Regions from separate parts of the Amycolatopsis sp. H20-H5 genome, predicted to be linked through region 1. Evidence: riboswitches for the same ligand, from Rfam matches in the RefSeq annotation. Region 1 holds a riboswitch; each other region holds the start of a gene.
What was found. A riboswitch is a leader RNA that binds a small molecule or an ion and turns the genes downstream of it on or off. The one in region 1 is predicted to bind S-adenosylmethionine.
Positions count from the first base shown of each region.

Region 2: linked by a shared signal. The riboswitch ahead of thrC (threonine synthase) and the one ahead of QMK34_RS20680 (aminotransferase class V-fold PLP-dependent enzyme) in region 1 are both predicted to bind S-adenosylmethionine.
Region 3: linked by a shared signal. The riboswitch ahead of QMK34_RS11990 (methionine ABC transporter ATP-binding protein) and the one ahead of QMK34_RS20680 (aminotransferase class V-fold PLP-dependent enzyme) in region 1 are both predicted to bind S-adenosylmethionine.

Region 1 covers NZ_JAYMZS010000035.1:58,632-65,975, reverse strand. The annotation lists gene QMK34_RS20695 (RluA family pseudouridine synthase) at 1-133, opposite strand, end outside; gene lspA (signal peptidase II) at 130-771, opposite strand; gene QMK34_RS20685 (hypothetical protein) at 796-1,374, opposite strand; gene QMK34_RS20680 (aminotransferase class V-fold PLP-dependent enzyme) at 1,409-2,755, opposite strand; SAM riboswitch class IV at 2,794-2,908, opposite strand; gene QMK34_RS20675 (M23 family metallopeptidase) at 2,997-3,698, opposite strand; gene QMK34_RS20670 (potassium/proton antiporter) at 3,831-5,309, opposite strand; gene QMK34_RS20665 (ArsR/SmtB family transcription factor) at 5,420-6,103, opposite strand; gene QMK34_RS20660 (penicillin-binding transpeptidase domain-containing protein) at 6,144-7,344, opposite strand, start outside.
Region 2 covers NZ_JAYMZS010000029.1:74,076-81,419, forward strand. The annotation lists gene QMK34_RS18470 (class I SAM-dependent methyltransferase) at 1-529, shown strand, start outside; gene QMK34_RS18475 (VOC family protein) at 526-912, opposite strand; gene QMK34_RS18480 (DMT family transporter) at 1,039-1,911, opposite strand; gene rpsT (30S ribosomal protein S20) at 2,110-2,370, shown strand; gene holA (DNA polymerase III subunit delta) at 2,431-3,414, opposite strand; SAM riboswitch class I at 3,548-3,680, shown strand; gene thrC (threonine synthase) at 3,693-4,961, shown strand; gene QMK34_RS18500 (ComEC/Rec2 family competence protein) at 4,981-7,344, opposite strand, start outside.
Region 3 covers NZ_JAYMZS010000015.1:115,864-123,207, reverse strand. The annotation lists gene QMK34_RS12000 (transglycosylase family protein) at 146-1,573, shown strand; gene rsmA (16S rRNA (adenine(1518)-N(6)/adenine(1519)-N(6))-dimethyltransferase RsmA) at 1,785-2,633, shown strand; SAM riboswitch class I at 2,782-2,872, shown strand; gene QMK34_RS11990 (methionine ABC transporter ATP-binding protein) at 3,096-4,106, shown strand; gene QMK34_RS11985 (4-(cytidine 5'-diphospho)-2-C-methyl-D-erythritol kinase) at 4,296-5,261, shown strand; gene QMK34_RS11980 (ASCH domain-containing protein) at 5,258-5,665, shown strand; gene QMK34_RS11975 (ABC-F family ATP-binding cassette domain-containing protein) at 5,669-7,344, shown strand, end outside.

The DNA.
Region 1 (7,344 bases):
CGTCGAGCAGCACGTCACCGGACTCGGCCAGCTCGGCGACCACGGTGCGGGACAGGCCGAGCAGCTTGGCCAGCCCGGCGTCCACCCGCATTCCTTCGAGCCCGTTGGGCACGGGCAACAATCGGGAGGTCACTGACTCGCTCCAGTCTGGGTCTTCTTCTTGTCCTTTGTGGACGTTCCATCGTAGTCCTTGCCCAGCAGGGAGAGCAGCACGATCAGCACCCCGCCGACGCAGATGGCGGAATCGGCGATGTTGAAGATCGCCCAGCCCTCGCCGTTCGGCGCGAACGCCGAGATGAAGTCGACGACGTGGCCCTGCAGCGGCCCGGGGGCGCGGAAGACGCGGTCGGTCAGGTTGCCGAGCGCGCCGGCGAGCACCAGGCCCAGCCCGATCGCCCAGCCGACCGAGCGCAGCCGTCGCGAAAGCCAGACGATGGCGACGACGACGGCGATCGCGACCAACGCCAGCACCCAGGTGAGCCCGGTGGCCATCGAGAACGCGGCGCCGGGATTGCGGATGAGCTGCAGGTAGATCAGCCCGCCGAGGATCTTGACCGGCTCCCGGCCTTCGAGGTTCGCCACCACGAGGCTCTTGGTCAGCAGGTCCACGGCCCACAGCAGCGCCGCGAACAGGAAGACGAGGCCGACCCGGCGCTGGGGCAGCGCGGGTTCCGACGGCGGCGCCTGCTCGGCCGTCTCCGACGGCTGCGGCGCATCGACCTCAGGCTCCGGTGCGGCGGTCTCGGACGGCGATTCGGGCTCGGTGCTCACCGTGCCATTGTCCACTGTCCCTGCTCACGGCGTGTCAGCGGTGGGTCGCGGCCGTTTCAGCACCGCCGCGAACGCCCCGGCGAACACCACCATCACCGGGATCAGCAACTCCGCCAGCCGCCCCGGCGAGAGCAGCGCGGCCACCAGGAACCCCGCGGCCACCGCCAGCACCAGCACGCTGCGGTCGAGCCAGGCGAGCAGGAGCAGCCCGGCGGTGACGAGCAGCGGGTCGCGCAGGGCGTCCGGCAGGCCGAAGCCCGAGTACGACACGAACTCGACGACCGCGATGGCCAGGATGCCGCCGGCCGTGACCGCGAGTGCCCGGCCGTAGCCGGTCTTCGCCCGGTAGGTGTACCAGCCTGCCGTCGCCATCCAGAGCAGCGCCATCGCGAACGGCCAGTAGTCACTGACGTCCCAGGGAACGGAGTCGTAGTGGGCCGCCTCGTCGAAGAACTGACCCGAAGGCTCCTGGAGGTCCCGCAGCAGCGACGGCGCGGGTGAATAAAGCAGGCTCGCCCCCGCGACCGAGACGACGGCCAGTATCAGCTGGACGAAACCCAGCAGCGCCAGCGGAAACCAGTACCTCGGCCGCGCACTCCCCATCCGGGCAGCCTACCGCCGGGATCAGTCGCCGGGATCAATCCAGGAAGGGCGGGAGGTCGCGGGGGTCGCCGACCGGGGCCCAGCGGCCGTCCTGCCGGGTGTACTCCCAGCGCGCGCCGCGGGCGGCGATCTGACGCAAGGCGAGCACCAGGCGGTCGACCTGCTCGTCCGTGGTACCCAGGCCCAGGCTGACGCGCAAGGCCTGCTGACCCTCCGCACCGGCCTCGGCGATGAGACGCCGGGTCGCGACGTGCGCGCAGAACGCGCCGTCCCGCACGCCGATGCCGTACTCGGCCGAGAGGACCGCCGCCAGCCAGCCGGGCTCGAACCCCTCGACGACGAAACTCAGCGTGGCGACCCGGTCCACCGGGGCGTCGAACAGGCGCAGCTCGGCGAAACCGGGCAGTCCGGCCAACCCGCGGCGCAGCCGGGCGAGCAGGGCGGCCTCGTGCTCGCCGATCGCCTCCCAGTTCGCCGAAAGCCGCTCGCACGCGACACCCAGCGCGTACACGCCGACAGTGTTGGGCGAACCGGCTTCGTGCCGCTCCATTCCGGTGTTCCAGACCACGCCCAGCGAGTCGGCCTCGCCGGTGACGAGCTTGGTCGCGCCGCCGCCCGCGAGGTACGGCGGTGCCGCCTTCAGCCAGTCCGCGCGGCCGATCAGCGCGCCCGCCCCGAACGGCGCGTAGAGCTTGTGCCCGGACAGCGCGACGTAGTCGACGTCCAGCTCGCGCAGCGAGACGCGGCGGTGCGGGGCGAGCTGCGCGGCGTCGAGCGCGACGCGGGCGCCGTGGCGGCGTGCGACGGCGGTGATCTCCTTGACCGGCAACAGTTCCCCGGTGACATTGGACGCACCGGTGAGCACGACCAGCCGCGGCCCCGTCGGGCTTTCGGCGAGCGCACTGTCCACAGCGGACACTGCTTCGAGCCGGGTGCGCGGGGTCGCGATCCGGCGCACGTTCCGGCCCCGCCAAGGCAGCAGCGCCGCGTGGTGCTCGGTGTCGAACACCACCACGGAGGTGTTCTTCGGCAGGCTGCGGGCCAGCAGGTTGAAGGAATCGGTGGTGTTGCGGGTGAACACGACGGCGTCGGTCGCCCGCGCGTCGACGAACCGGCGCAGGACGCCGCGGGTCCGCTCGTACAGCTTGGTGGAAACCTGCGACGCGAACCCGGCGCCGCGGTGCACGCTGGCGTACCACGGCAGGAACTCGTTCACCGCCGACTGGACGGCTTCCAGGCACGGCGCGCTCGCGGCGTGGTCGAGGTTGGCGTAGCCGATCTGCCCGCCGGTGACCAGCGGGACGCGCAATGAAGCGCCCACGACTGCGGGAATGTCTTGGTGGGTAACGGTTTCCGCGCTGCGATCGAGTGCGAGCGTCATCGAAGTGCCTCCTCGGCGATCCTGGGGACCCACTGAGGGACCCGCGCTTGCCGGTCGCACCGCGCGACAGGCCAGGTCCTCACCCGGGGCACCCCACCGCGGTAGGAGGGTTGCCGGTCAGCGAGCCGGGGCTTGACGCTGACACTCATGACCTATGACTGGAAAGGTAACCGAAGACCGGCCGATCGCGCGAGTGCCGTCCAGGGGTTGAGACGACGGTCACACGATCGGCCCAGCCGGCTCACACCCTGGTGCGGAAGCTTCCGGGCAGCTGGACGACGGTGCCGTCGGAGTCCCTGGTGGCCGTGCCCGAATACTGCTCGGCGCCTGCGGCGAACTTCCAGCCGCCGATGTCCTTGCCGTCGATCGGCTGGCCGTACACGGCCGCGACCGAGCTCGAAACCTGGCCGTACGACAGGTCGTTCCAGTTACCCACAGCCACCTTCGCCGCTTCCGCGGACGCTGTCGTCGCGGCGCGGGCGGAGGACGTCGCGGGCAGTGTCCAGAGGGTGAAGTGCACGTGGGCGCCGGTGCTGCTGCCGCCACAGGGCAGCGCGTTGCCCGTCGAACCGAGCGGGGTTCCGGCCGCCACCTGCTGACCGTCGGTGACGACGATGTCCTCCAGGTGGTAGTACCCGGTCCGCCAGCCGCCCGCGTGGTCGACGGTCACCCAGTCGCCGCCCGAGCAGTGCTGCAGGCGCACGGTCCCGGCGAGGGCGGCGCGGACGGTCCCGTCCGCCGGGCTGAGATCGAGGGCGTTCTTCACGCCGCTGTTCCCGTTGTCGGAGTGGATCCCGGCCGAGTAGAGCTGCTGCCCGGCGGCGAAGGGGAACCCGAAGGCCGGGGCCGCGACGTCGGCGGTGGCCGTCGGGGTCATGAGCAGAGCACCGGACAAGCCGACCGCGGCGCCGAGGACGGCGACACGAATGCGAAGATTCGTCACTATGAGTACTCCTTTGGCCTAACGCTCACCCATTCGAACTAACCGAAGTGAGCGCACGTTAAGCCATAAGGGGGGACACATGGGAACAGACTGTGCGAAATTTGGGTGAAAGATCGACGAACGAACAACGGCTCAGCGGCCGGATTCGCCCTTCCACCTGGCGAGCCGCCCGGCGCGGTCGACCGCGCGCAGTCGCTGCTCGGTCGCGTCGCGGACGGCGGCTGTCGTGACCACGAGTAGCTGGTCGTTCTCCTGCAGGCGGCTTGTCTTCTGCGGGGTGAAACCGGCGCCGCCACGGACGACCAGGCTCACCGTGGCCCCGCCGGGCAGCCGCAGCTCGGACAGGTAGACGCCGTGCATCTTCGATCCTGGTTGGATGCGGATCTGCAGCAGCTCCGCGCCGAGCTCGTCCAGTGGCGCGGAGTCGACGTCGAGCTCGCTGGGCTCGTTCTTCGTGGACAGCCCGAGCACCCGCGCGAGCGGTGACAGCGTGGCCCCCTGCAGCAGCGTCAGCACGATGACCAGCACGAACACGGCGTTGACCAGCTTTTCGGCGCCCGGCAGCCCCTGGGCCAGCGGGATCATCGCGAGCACGATCGGCACCGCGCCGCGCAGCCCCGCCCACGACAGGAACACCTGCTCGCGCCACGGCACCTTGAACGGCAGCATCGACAGCAGCACCGACAACGGCCGGGCGAGCAGCAGCACCACCGCCCCCGCGACCAGGCCCGGCACCAGGGTCTCCAGCAGCCTGCTGGGCGAGGCGAACAGGCCGAGCAGGACGAACAAGCCGATCTGGGCGAGCCAGCCGAGCCCTTCGGCGAAGGACAGTGTGTCCGAGCGGTGCGGCAGCCGTGAGTTCCCCAGCACCACCCCGGCGACGTAGGTGGCCAGCAGCCCCGAAGCGTGGGAAAGCTGCCCGCTGGAATACGCCAGGATGCACACCGCGACGGTGGCCAGCGGGTACAGGCCGGTGGCGGGCAGCGCGGCCCGGCGCAGCGCCTGCGCGCCCACCCAGCCGAACGCGAGCCCGATCGCCAGCCCCGCGCCCAATTCGTAGACCACGAGCAGCGGCAGCGACCAGTCCACGGTGGTGCCCTCGGCGAGCACGACGACCGCGATGTAGGCGGGGGCGTCGTTGATCCCGGACTCGATCTCCAGCGCGCCGACCAGCCGTTTGCCCACTGCCGCCGAGCGCAGTACGGAGAACACCGCCGCGGCGTCGGTCGAGGAAAGCACCGCGCCCCACAGCAGGGCCATCCGCCAGTCCAGCCCGAGCAGCAGGTGCAGCGCCGCGCCGGTGACCGCGATGCTCACCACCACGGCCACTGTGGACAGTGCGATACCGATGCCCAGCGCGGGTTTCACCGCTGACCACCGCGTGGTGAGCCCGCCCTCGGTGAGGATCATCACGAGTGCGGCGAGCCCGAGCGACTGGGTCAGCGCCGGGTTGTCGAACCGGACGCCGAAGCCCGCCTCGCCGATCACCACGCCGATGGCCAGGTACAGCAGCAGCGAGGGGAGGCCGAGCCGGATCGAGAAGCGGACGGCGAGCACGGCGACGAGCAGGACGGCGCCGCCGGCGCCCAGCACGATCGGGAGTTCGTCCATCTCCGCCTCCCGTCCCGGCCGCCGCAGGCTCTCAGGATAGTGAGGGGGACGTGGTCACTCGATCGTGCACCGCCGAACAGTGTCCGATATGCCCTGTGTTAAGCGGCGGGTCAAGCGGCGAGCGCCGGGAGGTCCACACCCAGCAACGCGAACGGCGCGCTCGCCGCGGGCAGCACCCGCACGGCTCGGCTCGGGTCGCGGGAAAGCCAGCCTGCCTCGACAGCCCGGGAAAGCACCGCCGCGGGGACGGCGCCCGCGAGGTGCTCGCGCCGCTCCGTCCAATCCAGACACTCGCGCAGCAACGGGCGGCGGCCGCCCTCGGCGACCTCGATCCCGAGCTCGCCGAGCACCGCGCGGCCGTGGCCGGTCAGGGTGAGCCCGGACGCGGTGTCCACCAGCCCGGCGCCGAGCATCCCGTCACGCAGCGCGACGCCGACCGTCCCGGCGAGATGGTCGTAACAGGTGCGCGCGAATTCCAGCCGCCGCACCCGCACCGAGGTCTTCAGCCCGGTCACCGGCCGGTGCGCGGCGTGCTGCGCGAGATGCTCGATCAGCTCGGCGACGCGCGGATCGGTGATCCGGACGTAGCTGTGCCTGCCCTGCTTGACGCTCGCGACGAAGCCAGCCTCGCGCAGCTTCACCACGTGCGCGCTCGCCGTCGACGCGGCGATCCCGGCCGAACTCGCCAGCTCGCCGACCGTCCACGCGCGCCCGTCCAGCAGCGCCAGGCACATCGACGCGCGACTCGGATCGGCGAGCACGGCCGCGACCTCGGCCAACGCGATGGTCTCCATCAGCACACCGTAGAAGACCGACGCGTCGGCCGCGGCCGAACTACTTGAGCCCGCCCAGGAACGTCTTCGCGAGCGTGACCGCGGGCTTCGAGTCGTTGGACGCCTCCAGCATGATCGCGAAGGCCACGTCGCCCCGATAGCCGACGAACCAGCCGTTCGCCTTCTCGCCGGAGCCGAACTGCGCCGTCCCGGTCTTGCCGAAGACCTGCCCGCTGCCCGCGACGCCCTTGGCGGTGCCGGTGGTGACGACCTCACGCATCATGGGGCGCAGCGCGTTGAGCACTGAGGCGGGCGGCGCCTTGTACCCGGTGTTGACCTGGGTGTCGATGCCGTGCCACAGCTTCGGCGTGACCGCCTTGCCCGCCGCGACGGTGGCCGCCATCAGCGCGCCGCCGAACGGGCTGACCTGGATAGTGCCCTGGCCGATCCCGTCCTCGACCTGCTCGTCGCCGCCAGCGGGCTCGACCTTCCCGGCCTCGGTGGGCAGGCCGGGGATCTCGAAGTCGGCGTTAATCCCGTATTGGCTCGCGGCCTTGGCCAAGCCGTCGGACGGCAGCTTCGCGGCCAACGCGCCGAAGGTGGTGTTGCAGGAGTAGGCGAACGCGCTGTGCATCGCGATCGTGCCCTTGTCGAACTTGTTCTCGTTGGGGATCGTCCGGGTGCCGATGGTCGCCTCGCCGGGGCACGGCAGCATCGTGTCCGGGTCGACGTCGCCCTGCTCCAGCGCGGCCGTCGCGGTGACGATCTTGAACGTCGAACCGGGCGCGTACTGCCCGCTCAACGCCTTGAGCTGAGTGCCGGCCGCCGCGTTCTGCGCGACCGCGAGCAGGTCACCCGAGGACGGCTGGATCACCACCATCATCGCCGAACCCTGGTAGCCGTCGAGCGCGGCTTGGGCGGCGGTCTGCGTCGCAAGGCTCAGGCCCGAGGTCAGCGGCTTCCGGTCCCCGCCGCCACCGTTCCCGTTCCCGCCGAAGAGCGTTTCCAGGTTCTTGCCAGCGTCGTCGACCCGGGAGACGGAGACGCCGCCGGTCTGCGCGGTGCCGGTGGCCTGGCTGGTCAGCGCGCTCTGCAGCAGCGGGAAGGGGTTGCCCTGCGCGGGCACCAGCGCCTTCCCATCGCGGTCGACGACCAAGGGCTGGTCACCGGTGGTCGTGAGGGCGAGCCGCTGGCCCGCCTCGAGCTTCGGGTGGATCAGCGCCGGGGTCCAGCGGAGGCGCCAGGTCCGGCCGGTCAGCTTC
Region 2 (7,344 bases), on a different contig from region 1:
TTTTCTCGGCCATCTCGGCGGTCTGCTGATGGCCTGGGGCAACGCCGCCACCGAACACCGGCTGGTCGAAGTGGCCCGGCTCACACCGGAGGAAACGGCGTTGGTCGTCGGCCCGGGACCCGGGGTTGGCCTGAAAGCGGCGGCGGAACAGGCCGGGCGGGTGGTCGGCGTCGACCCGTCCGAAGAGATGCTGGCGCTGAGCCGTCACCGCTGCGGCGACGGCGTGGAGCTGCGGAAAGGCACGGCCGCGGAGACCGGCGAGGCCGACGACGCGGTCGACGTCGTGCTGAGCGTGAACAACGTCCAGCTGTGGGAAAACCGGCCCGCCGCGCTCGCCGAGCTGTTCCGCGTGCTCCGGCCCGGCGGGCGGTTGTTGCTCTCCGCACACGAAAAGTGGCTTCCGGTCACACGGCACGAGCTCGCCGACGAAGCCGCCGCCGCGGGCTTCACCGACCTGCAGACCTGGACCTGGCAGCCGCCGGGCCTCGGGACGCTGGCGGCCCAGCTGCGCGCCCGCAAACCGGCCTAGGCGATCCCCGTCCGCAGATCCGTCCTCAGGGGATGCCCCTGCGGGATCTCCACGAGAATGATCTTGGTGCCCTCGGGGTCGGAGACCCACGCCTCGTACAGGCCCCAGGGCTCGAGGCGGGCCTCCCGGTCCGGCGCCAGCCCCCGCCCCGCCAGCGCGGCGAGTTCGGCGTCGAGGTCGCGGACCTGGATCCAGACGCTGAGGCCGTCACCCGAGCCGGTGCCCCCGTCGCCGACCACCTCGAGGAAACCCTGGCCGAGGAAGAACACGGTCCCGCCGGGGAACTCGTAGTAGATCGCCAGGCCCAGGGTGTCGCGGTAGAACGTGATCGAGGCTTCGTGGTCACGGGGCCGGATGAGGATCCGGCTGCTCAGCACGTCCATGGTTGCCATACTCTGCCGTTCGTTGCCAAGCCGATCACAGCCACGGCCAGATAGCCCTCTGGCAAAGGTTACGTGCCGCTCGGGGGTCGGCCTACTTTTGGTCGGATCAGTAGCTACCGGATGGGTTCACGCCACCGCAATCGCGGCGATACCGGCGAGCACGATCACCGAGCCCGCCAACCGGCGTCCGGCGTTGGCTTCGCCCAGCATCAGCCACGCGGCCAGCCCGCCGAGCACGATGCTCAGCTCGCGCGCCGGGGCGACGAGGCTCACCGGTGCGATCTTCAGCGCGAACAGGACCAGCAGGTACGCGAACGGGGACAGCAGGCCGACGATGAACGCTTCCTTCCGGTAGTCACGCCACAGCGCGGCGACCTCGCCGCGTCCGCGCCGCTTCAGCGCGTACGGCATGAGGAGGAGGCTCTGCAGGAGCGCTCCCGATCCGAAGTAGACGACCGGCGGGACGCCGAGCGCGGTGACCGAATGGGCGTCCCACAGCGTGTACGCGGCGATGGTGAAGCCCGTGAGGACGCCGTACCCGACCCCGGCGCGGCGGGACCCGGACACCGGCCCGCCTCGGCCGCCGGTGCTGATCACCAGCACACCGGACACGATCAGCAGCGCGCCCGCCAGCCCGATCCACCCTGGACGTTCACCCAGCAGGAGGACCGCCGCGAGCACCGACAGGAGCGGTCCGGTGCCTCTCGCGAGCGGGTAGACGAGAGACAGGTCACCGACGGCGTAGCCGCGTTGCAGGACCACCCCGTAGGCGACGTGCAGGATCGACGTGCCCGCGGCCGCGATCAGCCAGCTCCACTGTGGACGGTCTGGTTCCAGCAGCAGGGAACCGACGATCAGCGGGACGAACACGACCGCGGAAATCGTGTAATAGAGCCAGACAAAGGTGGCCCCGCCGCCGGAAACACGTTTCGCCGCGAGGTTCCAGATGGCATGCACGACCGCGGCGACGAGCACGAGAGACAAAGCTGTGGCGTTCACAAGCACCCCGGTTCGCACCGTACCCGTTCCCCCGGGCCGAGGCCGCGGCGAGCCGTGGCGGGGCGACTGTTAGTCTGGCCGTTCGTTGCCGTGTGGCATTCCGCCATGGAGGAAACCCAGCGTCGTCGCTTTGACGGCAGGGGCCACCGAAACGCGGCACGAACCACCTAGCAGGACCGAGATACAGGGAGTGCCTTCATGGCCAACATCAAGTCCCAGATGAAGCGCATCATCACCAACGAGAAGGCGCGTCAGCGCAACCAGGCTATCCGGTCCTCGGTGAAGACCGCGGTCCGCAAGTTCCGCGAGGCGGCCGACGCCGGCGACAAGGCCAAGGCCGTGGAGCTGCAGAAGGACGCCGCCCAGAAGCTGGACAAGGCCGTGACCAAGGGCGTCATCCACGCCAACCAGGCCGCGAACAAGAAGTCCGCGATCGCGAAGCGCATCAACTCGCTCTGATCGAACTGTTCTTCCGGAACCCTCGGTGACCACGGTCACCGGGGGTTCTGTGTTTCCGGGTCAGCCGTTGTCGCCCTTCGCGGCGACGACTTCCAGCACGGCGCGCTCCAGCGCGTAGGACGGGTCCGCCGCCGCGCCCTTGACCTCGGCGTTGAGCCGGGCCACCACCCGCATCGCGGTGGCGAGGCCGTCGGGGCCCCAGCCGCGCGACTGGCCCTGTGCCTTGCGCACCTTCCACGGCGGCATGCCGAGCTCGCCCGCCATCTGGTTGGGATTGCCGCGACCCGCCGCGGAGACCCTGGCGATGGTGCGCACCGCGTCGGCGAGCGCGTCGGCGACCAGCACGTGCGGGACGCCGAGCTGCGTCGCCCAGCGCAGCGACTCCAGCGCGGCCGCGCGATCCCCGCCCACCGCCTTCTCCGCGACGGCGAAGCCGGTCACGTCCGCGCGGCCCGTGTGGTAGCGGCGCACCGCGTCCTCGTCGACCGTGCCCCCGGCGTCAGCGACGAGCTGGGTGGCCGCCGAGGACAGTTCCCGCAGGTCAGAGCCCACCGCGTCGAGCAGCGCGACGACCCCGGCTGCGTCGATCCTGCCGCCCGCGCGGCGGACCTCGTTCCGGATGAAGGACTCCCGCTCGGCGGGTTTGGTGAGCTTGGGGACCTCGGTGATCTCGGCACCGGCCTTGCGCAGGGCGGCGGGCAGCGTCTTGCCCGCCTTGCTACGGCCACCCCCGGTGTGCACGACGACCAGCACGATGCCGTCGGCGGGCTGGGCGACGTAGGACAGCACCGCGTCGGCGAGCTCCTGGGAGATGTCCTGGGCGGACTCGATGACGATCACCCGGCCCTCGCTGAACAGCGACGGGCTGACCAGCTCGATGAGCGCGGGTAGTGTGAGTTCGGACACCCGCACCCTGGTCAGCTCGGCCGTGGCGTCGATCGCCCTGGACACGTTCAGGGTGTCCCGGACGGCACGCTCGATGAGCAGCTCTTCCTCACCGAGAACGAGATGCAGCGGCGGCGGGACGGTGGCTGGCGCGGTCACGGTGACGATCCTGCCACTAGCCCGTCCGCGTGCACTCTCCGGTGACGCCGGACGCCCACCGTGGCACCGAATGATCGGTATGTCGTACGGTGTAACCGAGGCAGCGCCCTGGCGCGCGCCGAAAACTGAATACCGCTCATCCAGAGGGGCAGAGGGAACGGCCCGACGAAGCCCCGGCAACCGGCGACAGCCTGTCATTCCGCGAACGCGGGATAGCTGACGATCACGGTGCCAATTCCGGCCCGCTTCGGTGGGGCAGATGAGGAAAGGACCTCGTGATGACTGCAGCCCTCGGCACGAACACCTCCGCCAAGAAGACCCTGGACCTCGGTCCGGCAGTCGAACTGGTGTCGAAGGAAGAGGGTCACCGGCAGCCACTGGCGCCGGAGTTCGTTTCCGCGGAGGACTTCTCCCCGCTCGATGTGGCCTACGACTTCGGCCGCGTGCGGCGCGAGGACATCCAGGCGGGCCCCAACAACATCTGGCGCTACAAGAAGCTCCTCCCGGTGCCGTCCAACGTCGAAGAGATCCCCAACACCGAGCCCGGCGGCACCCGGCTGGTGCTCGCGGACCGGCTGGCCAAGGCACTCGGCGTCAAGCGGGTCTGGGTCAAGGACGACACCGGGAACCCGACCCACTCCTTCAAGGACCGCGTGGTCGCGGTGGCGCTGGCCGCCGCCCGCGAGTTCGGCTTCAAGGTGCTGGCCTGTCCCTCGACCGGCAACCTGGCGAACGCGGTGGCCGCCGCGGCCGCCCGCGCCGGCTGGGAATCGGTCGTGCTGATCCCCAAGTCGCTCGAGCGCGCGAAGATCCTGACCACCGCGGTGTACGACGGCGCGCTGATCGCGGTCGACGGCAACTACGACGACGTCAACCGCCTCGCCACCCAGCTCGCGGCCGAGCACGAGAGCTGGGCGTTCGTGAACGTCAACGTGCGCCCGTACTACTCCGAGGGCTCGAAGACGCTGGCCTTCGAGGTCGCCGAGCAGCTCGGCTGGCGGATCCCGCCGCAGATCGTGGTGCCGATCGCCTCCGGTTCCCAGCTGACGAAGGTGGACAAGGGCTTCCGTGAATTCGGCGAGCTCGGCCTGGTGGAAGCCAGCCCGTACCAGGTGTTCGGCGCGCAGGCCACCGGTTGCTCGCCGGTGTCCACCGCGTTCCGGAACGGGCACGACGTGATCCAGCCGGTCAAGCCGGACACGATCGCCCGCTCGCTCGCGATCGGGAACCCGGCCGACGGCCCGTACGTGCTCGACGTGGTCAACCGCACGGGTGGCGCGATCGAGGACGTCAGCGACGAAGAGGTCGTCGAGGGCATCCGCCTGCTGGCCAGGACCGAGGGCATCTTCACCGAGACCGCCGGTGGGGTCACCGTGGCGACGGCGAAGAAGCTGCTCGCCACCGGCAAGCTCAACCCGGACGAGGAGATCGTCCTGCTGATCACCGGCGACGGGCTCAAGACCCTGGACGCCATCGAGGGCAAGGTCGGCCCGCGCGCGACCGTGCCGCCGACCGCCGCCGCCGTCAGCGAGGCACTCGGCTTCTAGGGCGTGTCTGCCCCGGGCCTCAGCCCCGGGGCGGGCCGCGAGGCTCGCCCCGGCGCACCATCGCGGGGCCCGGCGCTTCGCCGACCACCGCGGCGTCGCCGTCCTGGTCGGTGCGGGCCACCGGAACCCCGAGCGCCGCCAAGGTGTCCATTGTGGACTTACTGGGATGGCCGTAGGTGTTGCCCGCGCCCACACTGACCAACGCCGCGCGCGGCGCGACGGCACCGAGGAAGCCCGGCAGTGAATAGCGGCTGCCATGGTGGGGAACTTTCAGGACCTCCGCGCGCAGATCGACCCCGGCCGAGAGCAGATCGGCCTGTGCGGCCAGTTCGACGTCCCCGGTGAGCAGGATCCGCCCGGCGGGGGTCCCGGCCCGCAGCACCACCGAACTGTTGTTGATCATGGTGCCGTCCTGCTCGGCGGCCGCCCGCGCGGGCACGTAGCGCGGGCCGAGCACCTCGAGCGTCAGGCCGGGCCAGCTCAGCCGCTGACCGGCGTCGAGTTCCAGCAGCGGCACACCTTCCCTGCCCGTCACCTCGGCCACTTGCCGCCAGGCCCACCCGGGCGCGCGGCCCGCCCCCACGGCGACGGCGCCCACCGACCTGCCCTCGAACACGGATTCGAGCCCGCCGATGTGGTCGGCGTGCAGGTGGCTCAGCACCAGCAGCGGGATCCTGTCCACGCCGAGCCTGCTCAGGCACTCGTCGACCGGCCCCGGCTCGGGCCCGGTGTCGATCACCACCGCCCGGCCCGGCTCGGCCGTCGCCAGCACCACCGCGTCACCCTGCCCGACGTCACAGGCCACCGCGGCCCAGCCCGCGGGCGGCCACGCCGGGGCGAGCACCTTGACCGGGACCACCACCAGCAGCGCTCCGGCCAGCAGTACCGCCAGCATCAGCCGGAACCGGCGACGCCGGACCGCGACCACCAGCCCGGCCAGTGCGGCGACCGCCAGCAGTCCGCCCCACCAGCCACCCGGCCAGGCCACCACCGCGCCCGGTGCCTTCGCCCCCTGCCTGGCCACGGTGATCAGCCACCGGGTCTCGGGCCCGCTCAACCGGACGAACAGCCTGCCCGCGTCGGGCCACCACGGACCGGTGACGGTGGCGAGCACCCCGAACACGGTCACCGGGGCGACCACCGGCGCGGCGAGCACGTTCGTCACCACCGACACGAGACTGACCGTGCCCGCCATGCCCGCGATGATCGGAGCCGTCACCACGAACGCGGCCAGCGGCACGGCCAGCCCCTCGGCGAACCCGGGCGGGACGCCTCGCCGGACCATCGCCTCCGCCCAGCACGGGGCGATCAGCACGAGCCCCGCGGTGGCCACGACGGACAGGGCGAAGCCGAAATCGACCGCCATCGCCGGGTCGCAGGCGATCAGCGCGCAGACCGCGGCGGCGAGAGCGGGCAGCGCGGAACCCTTACGCCCCAAGGCGAGTGCGAGCAGGCCAACCCCGCCCATGACCCCCGCGCGCAGCACGCTGGGCGCGGGCCCGGCGAGCACCAGGAACCCGAGCAGGCACAGCCCCGCGGCCGCGGCGGAGGTCCGCGGGCCTATCTTGAAGGCGCGCAGCATCAGCAGCACCGCGCCGCACACGATCGCGACGTTGCCGCCGCTCACGGCGTTCAGGTGGGACATCCCGGAAGCGGTGAACTCGCGCTCGACCCGCGGCGACAGCGTGCTCGTGTCGCCGACCACCAATCCGGGCAGCAGTCCGGCGGGCTCCTCCGGCAGGACCGCGCACAGCTCCCGCAGACCGGCACGGAGCGACTCGGCCGAGCGCTGCCACCAGGGCACGTCACCGGCGTCCGCGGGCGGACCGCGCACCGAGAGCACGGCGGCGGTCAGTTCGGCACCTCGGGCGGGCGCCAGCCTGCCCGAGGCCGTGACGGACTGGCCCGGCAGCACGGCCGGCCAGCCCGGCACCGGCGCGAGCAGCAGGACGCGGGCGGTCGAGGCCAGCGGCCGCCCGTCCACCTCGGCGGTCTCGATCCGCGCGGCGACGACCACGGACCGGGTGCCCGCCTGCTGATCGGCGTAGCCCGCGCTCCGGACCGGGCGAGGCCGCTCGGTGATCATCACGCGCAGCACCGCGGGCGTGCCGTGGACGGCGGGTTCCCGCACCGGATCCGTGGCGGAGTCGTGGATCCGGAGCGCGACCGGACCCGCCGCCACGAGCCCGCACAGCAACAGCACGGCCGCCACGGCGAACCGGCGCGGCCTGCCCCGCCGGGCGCTGCGCAGCAGGCCGATCGAGAGCGCCACACCGGCCGCCCCGCAGGCGAGTGCGGACCACCAGCCCCAGAGCAGCCCGGTCAACGCGGCGGCCCACAGCGTCAGCGCCGCCGGAACCAGCCGCAGATCATGGCTGCGCCA
Region 3 (7,344 bases), on a different contig from region 1:
CGGGGAAGCGGTGCCAGGCCCTCGGGCCGGGGACCGTGACGATGGCGCTGGCTGCGGGTGTCGGACTTCTACAGATGCGCCTCCCGGCGTGTCGAGACGAAGGACGTCGTAGCTCATGCGACGTCTTGGGAAAGGGAACGACCCGGTGACTGGTAGCAGCAGACAGGGTGACTTGCGCCCCGGTGGCGTCGGCATTCTCGATAGCGGAGCCGATTTCTACGGCGACTACGCATTCTCAGACGATCCCCGCATCACCCACCAGGACGTGCTGACCGCGCTCGGCCCCGACGCCGACACGCTGATGGCCGAGATCGACGTCGACATCGACGAACTGATCCGCCTGATCAGCGCCGAGACCACGATGCTCCCGCCGATCGTCATTCCTGACGAGGCCGCCGCGGACCGCACCGCCTCCCCGGCCGAGAAGGCCGAGCTCAAGCACCAGGTCATCGCCGAGGCCACCCGCACCTGGAAGCAGCGCTTCCTCAAGGGCACCGTCCTCGCCGTGATGCTCACCGTCGCCGGTGGCGGCGCCGCCGCGATGGCGATGAACAAGAGCGTCACGCTCGACATCGACGGCCAGCAGCGCACCGTGCACAGCTACGGCGACACGGTCGGCGAGATCCTCGAAGACGCCGGCATGTCCGTCGGCGCGCACGACTCCCTTTCGCCTTCCCCGGCCGCCACTGTCGGCGACGGCGGCGTCATCAAGCTGGAGCGCGGCCGCAAGCTCAACCTGGTCGTCGACGGCGCGCAGCGCGAGTCCTGGGTCCGTGCGACCAGCCTCGGCGAGGCGCTGGGGCAGCTCGGGATGTCCGACCTGGCCAAGCCGGGCACCTGGACCTCGATGCCGCAGACCGGCGAGCTCCCGCTCGAGGGCGCGACAGTCGAGATCAAGACCCTCAAGAACGTCATGCTCTACGACGGCGACCACGCGCCGCGCGCGGTCAAGAGCAACGCGGTCACCACCAAGGAATTCCTCGGCGAGCAGAAGCTGACGCTGGGCCCGGACGACGCGGCCGAGGGCGGCCTCGCCTTCAAGATCGTCGACGGCGCCGAAGTCCACCTCAGCCGTACCGGCGTCATGATGGTCAACCAGAAGGAGACCATCGACCCCGAAGAGCAGAAGGTCGACGACCCGGACCTCGAAAAGGGCAAGATCAAGGTCGAGGACCCCGGCACGCCGGGCGAGAAGATGGTCACGTACAAGGTGACCAAGAAGAACGGCCAGGAAGTCGCCCGCGAGCAGACCTCCGAGCAGGTCATCACCGAGGCGAAGCCGAAGATCACCCACGTCGGCACCAAGGCCCCGCCCGAGCCCGCCATCGGCGACAGTTCCTCCTGGGACCGCATCGCGGCCTGCGAGGCCGGCGGCAACTGGGCCATCAACACCGGCAACGGCTACTACGGCGGCCTCCAGTTCAACAAGAGCACCTGGGACGCCTACGGCGGCGACCAGTACGCGAACCTTCCGCACCAGGCCAGCAAGGCCCAGCAGATCGCCGTGGCCGAGAAGGTCCGCGACGCTCGCGGTGGCTACAGCGCCTGGCCCGTCTGCGGCAAGAAGGCCTGACTCAGCTCTCACGTTCTTGATCAGCGCCGCCACCCGGTTCGGTATTCCCGGGTGGCGGCGCTTTCTCTTGTCACGGACTGCCCCTGAAGGCCACCTTCACGGCGTAAAACGCCGTGAAGGTGGCCTTCAGGGGCAGCTCTTGGGGCCCCGGCTCTGCTTGCGCCCCCGGGTTGTCCGGGGGGCCCGGCGGGGTCACGACTAGGCTCGCCGGGTGACTGATCTGCTCGGGCCTGCCGAGATCCGCGGGCTCGCCGCCGAGCTGGACGTGCGTCCGACCAAGAAGCTCGGGCAGAACTTCGTGCACGATCCCAACACCGTGCGCCGCATCGTCGAGCTGGCCGGGGTCGGGGCCGAGGACGTGGTGCTCGAGGTCGGGCCAGGGCTGGGCTCGCTGACGCTGGGCCTGCTGGCCGCCGGGCCGCGGGTCGTCGCCGTCGAGATCGATCGCAAGCTCGCCGAGCGCCTGCCGCGCACGGTCGCCGAGCGTGGCGCCGAGGTCGCGGACAGGCTGACGGTGATCGAGGCGGACGCGATGCGGATCAAGGTCGCCGATCTGCCGCTCGCGCCGACCACCGTGGTCGCCAACCTGCCGTACAACGTCGCCGTGCCGGTGGTGCTGCACCTGCTGGCCGAGTTTCCCTCGCTCGTCCGGGGGCTCGTCATGGTCCAGACCGAGGTCGCCGACCGGATGGCCGCCGGGCCGGGCAGCCGCATCTACGGGATCCCCAGCGTCAAGCTCGCCTGGTACGGGCGTGCGCGCAAGGTGGCCGCGGTGCCGCGCGCGGTGTTCTGGCCGGTGCCCAACGTCGATTCCGCGCTCGTCTCGTTCGAGCGGGCGACTGAAGCTGTGTCCACTGTGGACAGGAAGGTGCTGTTCGCGGTGGTCGACGCGGCGTTCTCGCAGCGCCGGAAGACGCTGCGCGCGGCGCTGGCGACGTGGGCGGGCTCAGCCGAGCGGGCGGGGGAGCTGCTCGTCGCCGCCGGTGTCGACCCCAAGACCCGCGGCGAGCAGCTGGACGTCCACGACTTCGCGCGCATCGCCGCCGCGGCCGCGAACTGACGTCCAGCCGCCTCACCAGCCGCCTCACCAGCGGGGGAACGCGTCCCGGCCGTCTTCTGGACTGCTTTTCTCGCCATCCGGGCGCGCCCAGACGTGTGATCTGCGCCTACGCGCTTGCTTTCACCCAGTGGGATCGGTTTTACTCATAGGACCATCCCGAGCGACTGAGAGACCTGGCTCGCTGAAGTCGCAGCAACCACCCCCCATGGGGAAGGTGCTACAGCCAGGACCGATGGAGGCTTGTCCGAGATGAACAGGGTCACCCACCCGCTCCTGCTGACCAAGCGCCGCGTTGTCGACGAAGGTCGCCGCTCGGTATGTGCGTGTCGACGCTCCACCGCATTCGCCTGAGTCTTCTCTTTTCCTGTTCTCTTGCCGTCCATTGAGGACGGTTCATTCGGTGAGGATCAGCGCGCCCGGCAACGGAGCTGCGCCCTCCCCGCAGGCCTTCTGGGAGCCATCGTGATCACTGTCGAAAACCTGTCCAAGTCCTTTCCCCTCAACGGAAGTCCGGTCGTCGCACTACGCGACGTGAGTGTCGATATCCAGGCCGGCTCACTCTTCGGCGTGGTCGGCCCCGCGGGCTCCGGCAAGTCCACCCTTGCCCGTTGCATCGGCCTGCAGGAGCGCCCCGACCGCGGTGTCGTGCGGCTGGACGGACTCAACACCGGCACCCTCGACGGCCGCCGGCTGCGCGAGATCCGCCGTCAGGTCGGCATCGTCGACTCCAAGATCGACCTGCTGGCCGAGCGGACCGTCGCGGGCAACATCGCGTCGCCGCTGGAGCAGCTCGGCCTCGACGGCCCGCAGCGCCGCACCCGGGTCGCCAACCTGCTCGACCTCGTCGGCCTGACCCCGCGCGCGAGCCAGCGTCCCAGCGAGCTGACCGACGGCCAGCGCCGCCGCGTCGCCGTCGCCAAGGCCCTCGCGGCGAGCCCGTCGGTCCTGCTCGCCGACGACCCGACCGCGGGCATCCACCCGGACGAGGCGGGCTCGGTCCTGACCGTGCTCGACCGCGCCCGCGCCGAGCTCGGCGTCACGATCCTGCTCACCACCCCGGACGCGGGCGTCGTCCGCCGCGTCTGCGACGACGTCGCGGTGCTGGAGAACGGCACCGTGGTCGAGCGCGGCACGGTGCTGGACCTCATCTCCGACCCGTCGAGCCGCACCGCGCAGGCCCTGCTCCCGGCGATCGAGACCACCCGCGCCCAGTCCGCCAAATACGACCGCTCGGTCGACGTCGTCCTCGTCGGCTTCGCGTCCGTCGGCGCTCTCCTGCCGGAGGCCGCAGGCCGCTTCGACGTCGAGCTGTCCACCATCGGCGGCGGCCTGACCCGCATCGGCGACACCCCGGTCGGCCGCTTCCGCCTCGGCGTCCGCGGCGTACAGGCCGACGCGGCACTCGCGTGGATCGCCGAGCGCGGCGGCCACGTCTCCCACCCGGCCCGCGGCCCCCAGGGCCTCGCCGCCTAGCTCTCCGAAGTGTCATGAAAGGGTCTTTCAGGGCAATTTTTGCCCTGAAAGACCCTTTCATGACACCCGGGAGTCTGTCGCGACTACGTGCACTCACTACCGACCGCACAGCAGCCCAGCACAGCCGCCGCGCTCGACCTCGCTTCTCCTCGCGCGAGCCCGGGGACTACCGGCACGTAGGCTGGTCAGGTGCTTGTCGTCGTACCGCCCCCCGTTACCGTCCGGGTCCCCGCCAAGGTCAATCTGCACCTGGCGGTGTCCGACCTGCGTGCGGACGGATACCACGAGCTGGTAACCGTTTTCCAGGCCCTTTCGCTCACCGACGAGGTCACCGTCGCCATCACCGACAACCCCGGCATCGAGGTCTACGGCGAGGGTGAGACCACCGTGCCGACCGGCCCCGCCAACCTCGCCTGGAAGGCCGCGCAGGCGCTCGCCGCCCACGCGGGCATCGACGACGCCGAGTCGAAGCTGCGGATCGTGCTGCGCAAGGGCATCCCGGTGGCCGGTGGCATGGCGGGCGGCAGCGCCGACGCGGCCGCCACGCTGGTCGGGCTGGCCTCGCTGTGGAAGCTCGAGATCAGCCGTGACGAGCTGGCCGGGATCGCCGCGACGCTCGGCAGCGACGTCCCGTTCGCCCTCTACGGCGGCACCGCGCTGGGCACCGGCCGCGGTGAGCTGCTGGTCCCGGTGCTGGCGCGCCACACCTTCCACTGGGTGTTGGCCTTCGACCAGCGCGGGCTTTCGACGCCGAAGGTGTTCGGCGAGCTCGACCGGCTGCGCGAGGAGGGCAAGCCGCCGCGTATCGGCTCGCACACGCCGGTCGTCGAGGCGCTCGCCTCCGGCGATCCGCGTCAGCTCGCGCTGCTGCTCGGCAACGATCTCCAGGCCGCCGCGGTCTCCCTGCGGCCGGGGCTGCGCCGCACGCTGCGCGCCGGGGTCAACGCGGGCGCGCTCGCGGGCACGGTGTCCGGCTCCGGCCCCACCTGCGCGTTCCTGTGCTCCGACGCGCAGACGGCGGTCGAGGTCGCCGCCGAGCTGTCCGGCGCCGGGGTGTGCCGCACGGTCCGCGTCGCGCACGGCCCGGTCCCCGGCGCCCGGCTCGCCGGCGGTGACGACGCGCCCCGGCCGTCGCCACCGCGGGTACACGCATGAGGCACGCTGAGTTCGCTTTTCCCGGCCCGCTGCGGGGCAAGCTGGTCGCGGCGATCCTGTCCGGCGCCAAGACGTCGACCACCGGACTGCTCGCCGAATACGAGCACTATGGTGAGGAGCTGCCCCAGGTGGGCGAGCGGAGTCTCGTGCTCGGCTCGGACCTCGCCGGGGTCGCGGTCATCGAGACGACCGAAGTGCGGGTGATCCCTCTGTGCGAGGTGGAGCTGCGGCACGCGGTCGACGAGGGCGAAGGTTTCACCACGGTCGCGCAGTGGCGCGCGGACCACAGCGGTTTTTGGCAGGGGCCCGAAGTGCGTGCCGCACTCGGCGACCCGGAGTTCACCGTGGACGACATGACGAAGGTCGTCACGGAGCGTTTTCGTTTACTGGAGAGGATCGGCTGAGGCATGGCCAACCTGGTCAACCTGGAGGCGGTGAGCAAATCCTTCGGGGTGCGCCCGCTGCTCGACGGAGTTTCGCTCGGGGTGGCCGAGGGGCAGCGCATCGGCGTCGTCGGCCTCAATGGAGGCGGCAAGACGACGCTGCTGGAAGTGATGGCGGGACTGTCCGAACCGGACACCGGCCGGGTCAGCCACGTCCGCGGCCTGCGGATGGCCGTGGTCACCCAGCGCACCGAACTGCCGAAGGGCAGCACGGTCGGCGATGTCGTGCTCGAACGCTACGGCGCCGAGCACGAGTGGGCCGCCGACGCCCGCGTCCGGTCCATTATGGACGGACTGGGGATCACCGCGATCGGCCTGGAGTCCGAGACCGCGAACCTCTCCGGTGGCGAACGGCGCCGCGTCGCGCTGGCCGCCGCGCTCACCGGTGAACTCGATCTGATCGTGCTCGACGAACCGACCAACCATCTGGACGTCGAAGGTGTCCGCTGGCTGGCCGATCACCTGCTCACCCGCCGGGTCGCGTCGGTGGTCGTGACGCACGACCGGTGGTTCCTCGACACCGTCGCCGCGGTGACCTGGGAGGTCGCGAACGGCCGTGTCGAGCAGTACGAAGGCGGTTACGCGGACTGGATCTTCGCGCGGGCCGAGCGGGCCAGGCTCTCCGCGACGATGGAGGAGAAGCGGCAGAACCTCGCGCGCAAGGAGCTCGCGTGGCTCCAGCGCGGCGCGAAGGCGCGGACCTCCAAGCCGAAGTACCGCATTGAGGCCGCGGAGGCGCTGATCTCCGACGTCCCGCCGCCGCGTGACTCCGTCGAGCTGATGGCGTTCGCGCGCAGGCGGCTCGGCAAGACCGTGCTGGAGATCGAGGACGCCAGCCTCAGCGTCGGCGACCGGAAACTGCTCGACAACGTCACCTGGCGGATCGGGCCCGGCGACCGGATCGGTCTGGTCGGCGTCAACGGTTCCGGCAAGACCACGCTGCTCAAGCTCTTGGCCGGGAACACCGAGCCGGAGACGGGCAAGCGGATCCAGGGCAAGACGGTCGCGCTCGCGCACCTCACCCAGGAGCTCGAAGACCTGCCGGGGCACCTCCGCGCGCTGGAGGCCATCGAGCAGATCGCCGGGCGCGTGGTGCTGGGCAAGCAGGAGCTCTCCGCCGCGCAGCTGGGCGAGAAGCTGGGCTTCCCGCAGGCCAGGCAGTGGACGCCGGTCGAGGACCTCTCCGGTGGCGAGCGACGCCGTCTGCAGCTGTGCCGTCTCCTGATGGCCGAGCCGAACGTGCTGATCCTCGACGAACCGACGAACGACCTGGACATCGACACTCTCCAGCAGCTCGAAGACCTGCTCGACTCGTGGCCGGGCACGCTCGTGGTCGTCTCGCACGACCGGTACCTGGTCGAGCGCGTCTGCGACCGGACATTCGCCCTGTTCGGCGACGGCCAGATCACCGACCTGCCCGGCGGCATCGAGGAGTACCTCAAGCGCCGCCACGACCTCCTGATGGGCTCCGGCCGCACCGACACGCCCGGCGGCCCCACCGGGACGACGGCCAAGGCCAAGCTCGACGCGGCCGAGCGCCGCGCCGCGGGCAAGGAGCTCGGCAGGCTCGAGCGCCGGATGACCCAGCTGGACGTCAAGGAGAAGAAGCTCCACGAAGCCCTGCTCACAGCGGCTACGGA